One region of the Comamonas sp. F1-6 genome, then DNA from elsewhere that is predicted to be linked to it. Evidence: riboswitches for the same ligand, from Rfam matches in the RefSeq annotation. Region 1 holds a riboswitch; the other holds the start of a gene.
The links. A riboswitch is a leader RNA that binds a small molecule or an ion and turns the genes downstream of it on or off. The one in region 1 is predicted to bind glycine.
Positions count from the first base shown of each region.

Region 1 (3,400 bases):
GCATGTAGACATCGGCAGCGGCCTTGACGGACTCGACCACGCCAGCCACATCGCCGGCCTTGAAGCTGGAGCCCACGGCAGGCAGGTCCACAAACACCACATCGCCCAGCGCATCCTGTGCGTGTACGGTGATGCCGACGATGGCGGCATTGGTGTCAGCGGCGTTGATCCATTCGTGTTCTTTGGAATACTTGATGCTCATGGAAAGCTCCAGATGGGGGATTCAGGGGAATCGGGTGTTGTTTGAGAAAGGTCCAGCTCGCACTTTAGCGGTGTTCTGGCAGCTGTTTGGCAAACTGGCCCGTCTCATGCGCGGCGGCAGACCTAGCCGCGGTAGTAGCGGGTGGGGACGAAGGGCGTGGCGACCACCTTCATGGGCACGGGCTTGCCGCGCACCATGGCGAAGATTTCCGTATCGATGGCGGCGTAGTCGGGCTCGACATAGGCCAGCGCCACAGGCTGGTTGAGCGTGGGGCTGAGCAGGCCGCTGGTGATGTGGCCGATATGCTGTCCGTCCATGTTTTCCAGCACGGCGGGCTCGCGCACGGGAATGCGTTCCAGCGCGATCAAGCCCACGCGCTTGCGGCGCAGCGACTGAGGGTTCTGCAATTGCTCCAGCACGATGGCCGCACCGGGAAAGCCGCCTTCGCGCTCGCCGCCGGTGCGGCGCACCTTCTGCATGGCCCAGTTCAGCGCAGCTTCCACCGGGGTGGTGCTGGTGTCTATGTCGTTGCCGTACAGGCAAAGTCCGGCTTCTAGGCGCAGCGAGTTGCGCGCGCCCAGACCGATGGGGGCTACCTCGGGCTGTGCCAGCAGAGCTTCGGCAAAGGCTTCGGCAGCTTCGCCGGGCAGGGAGATTTCAAAGCCGTCCTCGCCCGTATAGCCGCTGCGCGTGATGTGGAGCGCATGGCCTTGCCAGTCGAAGTGGTTGCCGGTCATGAAGACCAGTTGCGTCACACCGGGAATCAGACGCGAGAGGGCAGTGACGGCTTGCGGGCCTTGCAGGGCCAGCAGGGCGCGATCGGGCAGTGGGACGACCTCGCAGCGGCTACCGATGCGGTTCTGGATATGAGCGATATCGGCCTCTTTGCAGGCACCGTTGACGATGAGGAACAGATCATCGCCGCGGTTGACGAACATCAGGTCGTCGAGAATTCCGCCTTGTTCATCGAGCAGCAGACCGTAGCGCTGCTTGTGCAGGCCCAGGGCCATGACATCGACGGGCATCAGCGATTCGAGCGCGGCGGCGGCATCGGGGCCGCGCAACAGCAACTGGCCCATGTGCGAGACATCGAACAGGCCGGCGGCCTTGCGCGTGTGCAGATGCTCGGCCATTAGGCCTTGAGGGTATTGCACGGGCATGGCGTAGCCGGCAAACGGCACCATGCGGGCACCCAGTTTCTGGTGCAGTGCAAACAGCGGTGTGGAACGCAGATCGGAAGAGGTGTCAGCAGCAGTCACAGGCAAGCGCTCCGGTGGTCAAACCAAAATGAGTGGCCATGCATGACAGGGCCATGCGTGGCGGGCTTGCCCTGCTGTCCGCTTTACCTGAGAGATTCACTGCACGCATTGCATCGGGCAGTTTGCTCCTTCGGTGGATGCTGGCGCACATACGAAATGACGGCCTGCATCTCTCTCCAGCTAGGGACGCTGCAGGTTTGCACACCTTGCAGCGCTTGTCAGTCCTTTTGCCTGAGCGTTTTGACACCGGGTTGGGGTCTGCGCCTTCGGCGGTGCGAGGCAGCTTCAAGCTGCAGGCACTCTCTCCTGACGTTGGCGATTCTAGCGGTGGGCAAGGGGCTTGCACCACCGAATCGGACGGATTTTGGGGTTTTCGAGCACAGATCGCTGGAATTGAGCTTGTGGTCTCACTGCGGTTCTGTGTTCATGGCGGGTGTTCGAGGAACATCGATCTCCTGGCGCGGAAACACCAGTTGGTAGGGCTGCTCGAAGCAGGACGTCACGGGCTGGCCCTGGCGCATGCCGGGCTTGAACTTCCAGCGTTCGAGCGAGCGCAGTATGGACTTCACGATGCGGGGATCGGCATCGGCAGGCTGGTAGGCCACACGGCCGAGTTCGCCCTGAGCCGTGACTTCCAGGCGGAAGACCACCGTGGTCTCCAGCCCGTTCGGAAACCAGTGGGCGCTGATGAAAGGCGTGGTGTGGCGGCGTGGCTGCGGTTGCCGATCGAGCTGGGCGGGGGGTGTGCAGTCTGCATTGATCCAGGCAGGCCAATTTACGGTTTGGCCTCCGGAAGCCGAGGCGGAGTCAGCCTGGGGCTGGGGAGTGATGTCGGCCACCTTAGGCGCCATGGCTGGGTTGCCAGCGCAGGCACTGAGCAGCAGAGCTCCCAAGACGGCCGCGTATGCAGCAAGACAGCGTGAGTGGCGTGAAGTATCCATGGCGGCATTCTCGGTCATCCCCAGTCGATTTCGGCAGACCTGGTGGAGTCGGTCGTTCAGCCAGGGCCGGGCTGCCTTGCTCCAGAGCTTGTCCTGCAGGGGCAAACATCATGTCCGGCAGGGACTAAACAGAATTTTCCCCATGGATAGGATTATGACGTTCGTCAAAAAATGTTTATTCAAGGAGAGAAAATGCCCGAAAAAGCCACGAATGAATTCTGGAAATATCTGAAGCCGATTTCTGAATGTTTTCAGCCCGATGCGCAGCCAGAGGTTTATATTCAGAACGCTCCAACGGAGGATGAGCGTTATTATGTTCCATTCTCTGAAACCGTTTCCTCCCGTCCCCTCTGGATTTCTCCATCACAAAACAAATGGTGCGATATTCTGATGGCGAAGGAGGCCGGTTTGGTGAACCGCCATTACCATCCGCACGAAGTGTTTGCCTACACGATTTCGGGGAAGTGGGGCTATCTGTAACATGACTGGACAGCCCGTGCCGGTGATTTCGTCTACGAGACCCCCGGAGAAGGCCATACCCTGGTGGCCTATGAACATGAGCAGCCCATGCGTGCGTTCTTTATCGTCAAGGGACCGCTGATCTGGCTCGATGATGACGGAAAGCCTGACGGATATTTCGATGTTCACAGCTACATAGAACTATGCCGAAAGCATTATGAAAAAATCGGCATAGGTGCAGATTATGTGGACACGCTGTTTCGGTAGTTATCCGAAGCTGGATTGAAAATCCATCAATGAAAGGCGGGATTTCCTGAAGAATGAAATAGCCCGCCAAATACGGAATGGAGAGAGGCATGAAAAATCAAGATGAAAACCTAAAAATCGGGTGGTTGAGCTATGAAAACAAGCTGCTGCTCATTCTGTTTTTTACTTTCGGGATTGTTTTTTTTGACCGGCTGGCATTGTCGTTTTTATTTCCCTTTGTCTCTAAGGAACTGGATCTGAACAATGCCCAGCTGGGCATGCTGTCGTCCATT
Region 1 is NZ_JBCPWN010000003.1:168,881-172,280, forward strand. It holds gene gcvH (glycine cleavage system protein GcvH) at 1-202, opposite strand, end outside; gene gcvT (glycine cleavage system aminomethyltransferase GcvT) at 325-1,461, opposite strand; glycine riboswitch at 1,526-1,651, opposite strand; glycine riboswitch at 1,671-1,780, opposite strand; gene AAIL66_RS04630 (energy transducer TonB) at 1,869-2,402, opposite strand; partial or broken gene AAIL66_RS04635 (2,4'-dihydroxyacetophenone dioxygenase family protein) at 2,595-3,128, shown strand; gene AAIL66_RS04640 (MFS transporter) at 3,218-3,400, shown strand, end outside.

Region 2 (3,400 bases), on a different contig from region 1:
CGTTATGTCTGCAGCTGTCACGCCGCAGTAACCAGCTTTCTAGTTAGAGCGCCACTGTCTAACTTGCTAAAACAGCGTGGTGAGGCTCGACTGAAAAGTATCTCTATCAGAGTCTGTCAACGCCAATGCACACATTGCGGCAAGCTATGCGTTTTAATGATGACTTTTCTCGCCAACGCAGAAGATCTGACGAGAGATAGTGGGACAGCCTAATGAATCCCCGGGCATGGTCCATTGCTTGTCTTTCACATAAACATGGGGCGTAGGCATACCAAGACCCTGGGAACAGCGCCGCAGGCGTAGGTCTGCCACCGAGAAAGCGGACCTGGTTCGTCAAACCTATGAGCCTGGGATGAGCGTGTCACTCGTGGCTCACCAAGAAGGTGTATCGGCAAGCTTGCTCTTTACCTCGCGAAAGCTTGAGCATGAAGGGCCTCCGACACCAACGCCCTAATGAGTGCTGCCGCTCACACCACCAACTGGAAGCAGTACAACGCAGCACTCAAGGCTCGCGGCTCCTTGACCATCTGGCTGGACAAGACCATGTCTTGGCTTGCCGCTGACAGCGGCAAACGCGGGCACAGCCCGCAGTTCTCGGATGCAGCGATTCAGTTCTGCCTGACCATCAAGAACCTCTTTGGATTAGTCTTGCGGCAGACCACAGGCTTTGTTCCGTCACTACTGGCGCTGTCTGGATTGCTGTGGCCAATTCCCGACTTCAGTACATTGTGTCGCCGCCAACGCCGTCTGGATGTGCAAGTGGCATACCGCTCTAGCGCAGCCGGCCTGCACCGACTGGTTGACTCCACAGGCATCAAGTTCCTTGGCGAAGGCGAGTGGAAGTGCAAAAAGCATCGCCGCCAATGGCGCAAGCTGCACATCGGTATTGATGCGCAAACGCTGCAGTGTTGCCGCAGTTGCGGAGCAAGTTCCTGCCGAGGAGCCGCTGCTGACAGTGACAGGCGATGGGGCTTATGACACGCAGTACGTGCATGCGGCGGTCATTCAGCGCAATGCCACGCCCATCATTCCCCCAAGAAAGAATGCCAAGGTGCGCAAAGGCGATGGCTTTGCGCACCGCAACGCAGCTATCGCCGCATGCAGACGGTTGGGGTGAAGTATCTGGAAACGCTGGAGCGGTTACCACCGGCGCAGCCCGGTAGAGACCAAGATGAACTGCATCAAACGCCTGGGTGAACGAGTAATGTCACGCACGTTCGAGCGCCAAGTTAACGAACTGCACATTCGAGCCGCCATCCTCAATCGGTCTACTGAACCGGTCTGCCCGCAGACGGTGGCTGTGGCCTAGCCACACCTGGGGTTGGGAAATCTGGCCATGGGGGTGATATATGCAACAACGCCCTCTCGCTGTCGCGCGTATGAGTTTTTATGGCGGGCGGCTTCACAGACGAAAACGCGGGCTTGCGCGAGCCATGGCGGATTCAGACCGCCCTTCCGCACCCCGAGCTGGCAGCCGCAGAAACACACCAATACAGGTATTAACCCGAATAAAGTCGCTGAAACTAGCTAGAATCGCGCCCATCCCGCGGGAGAGCGGAGCCTTTCGAGGGTTCCCGCCGAAGGCGCAAACTCCCATAATCGCTCAGGCAATAAGTACCGCAGGTGGGTCTGACAGGACCCGGATATCGCCAACTGGAGAGCAGCCCGCAACCACAAGCTGCAGGGCTCACCGAAGGGGCAAGCATGTCCACCGCGAAGGTGCTCATGCGCAACTCTCAGGTAAAAGGACAGCGGGAGAGGCAAGCCGGACACTCCCGCCGATGTGAGTGGCTGGTCTATTTTCAAGTGCCTTCATGCTTCCTTCCGTCTCTTTGCTGGACTCGTTCCAGGCCTCCAACTTCACCGTCATGCTGGTCATCTATCTGGTGGCCATTACCGCCGAAGCCATGTCCGGCGCACTCGCCGCAGGCCGGCGCAATATGGATATCTTCGGCGTCGTCGTCATCGCCTTTGTCACTGCCCTGGGAGGCGGCACCATCCGCGACATGGTGCTGGGCCACTACCCCATCGGCTGGACCCAGCACCCTGAATATGTGTATCTGGTCATCAGCTTCGGTCTGCTGACCACCGTGATTGCACGCCATATGCACAGGCTCAAGCAGGTGTTTTTGCTGCTGGACGCCATGGGACTGATCGCCTTTTCGCTGATCGGCTGCAATACCGCGCTGGAGCTGGGCTACCCCACCATCGTCATCATCATGGCCGGCATGATTACCGGCATCAGCGGCGGCATCTTGCGCGATGTGCTCTGCAACCAGGTCCCCGTGGTGTTCCGCCGCGAGCTGTATGCCAGCGTGTCGCTGTCGGTATGCCTGATGTTCCTGGGCCTGCGCTATCTGGATGTCAGCCCCAATATCAGCACCATCGTGTGTTTTGCCGGCGGTCTGGCCTTCCGTCTGGCCGCCATTCGTTTCAAATGGCGCCTGCCGGTTTTTTCGTACCAGCAGCGCTGGGAGTGATAGAGACTCCCCCTGTGGCGCTGCGCGCCGTCCCCCTCTCTTGCTACGCAGGAGGGAGACGCAGCCATCGCTGCGGGGCGGCCCTTGCTTGGCTGCTCTAACCTAGACTGCGCCATGCATTACCCATGTAGTTTCACTTTCCATGTCTGAACCGATCACATGGATGCCGGATGGCACCCCCTACAACACCCGATTTGGTGATCGCTATCACAGCGAGCTGGGCGGCCTTGACCAGGCCCGCCAGGTTTTTCTCGGTGGCTGCGATCTTCCAGCTGCCTGGGCCGATGCAGCGCAGTGGCGCATTCTGGAAACCGGCTTTGGCTTCGGCCTGAATTTCCTGGTCACCTGGGCGGCATGGAAAGCCGACCTCAGACGCCCGCGCATTCTGCATTTTGTCTCGGTGGAGGCCTACCCTGTCTCGCGCGAGGATCTGCTCGCGTTTTTACCGACCGATGGGGAACTGCGCCCGCTTGGCGAACAACTGGCCGAGCAATGGTGGGGACTGCTGCCCGGCGTGCATCGCCTTTCCTTTGATGACGGCCAGGTGCTGCTGACGCTCCATATAGGCGATGCCAGGACCATGCTGCGCAAGCAGCAGATGACGGCTGACAGCGTATATCTGGATGGCTTCTCTCCCCAGCTCAACCCCGAGATGTGGGATGAAGATGCCATGAAGAACATCGCCCGCCATTGCCGCCGTGGCACGCAGCTTGCCACTTGGTGCGTGGCCGGCCATGTGCGCCAAGCGCTCAAGGCTCAGGGTTTTGACGTCAAGAAGCGCGTTGGCGTGCCGCCCAAGCGCCATAACCTGCATGCAGCCTACAACCCGGCCTGGGAGCCGCGCCATCGCCCTGACGGCCTGCCTGCGCCCGTGGGCCAGGCCGGCCGCTGCCTGGTGCTGGGTGCAGGCCTGGCTGGTG
Region 2 is NZ_JBCPWN010000041.1:12,953-16,352, reverse strand. It holds partial or broken gene AAIL66_RS23715 (transposase) at 269-433, shown strand; partial or broken gene AAIL66_RS23710 (IS5 family transposase) at 454-1,309, shown strand; glycine riboswitch at 1,538-1,630, shown strand; glycine riboswitch at 1,644-1,762, shown strand; gene AAIL66_RS23705 (trimeric intracellular cation channel family protein) at 1,815-2,480, shown strand; gene mnmC (FAD-dependent 5-carboxymethylaminomethyl-2-thiouridine(34) oxidoreductase MnmC) at 2,644-3,400, shown strand, end outside.
Region 2: another riboswitch for glycine. It lies ahead of AAIL66_RS23705 (trimeric intracellular cation channel family protein); the one in region 1 lies ahead of gcvT (glycine cleavage system aminomethyltransferase GcvT).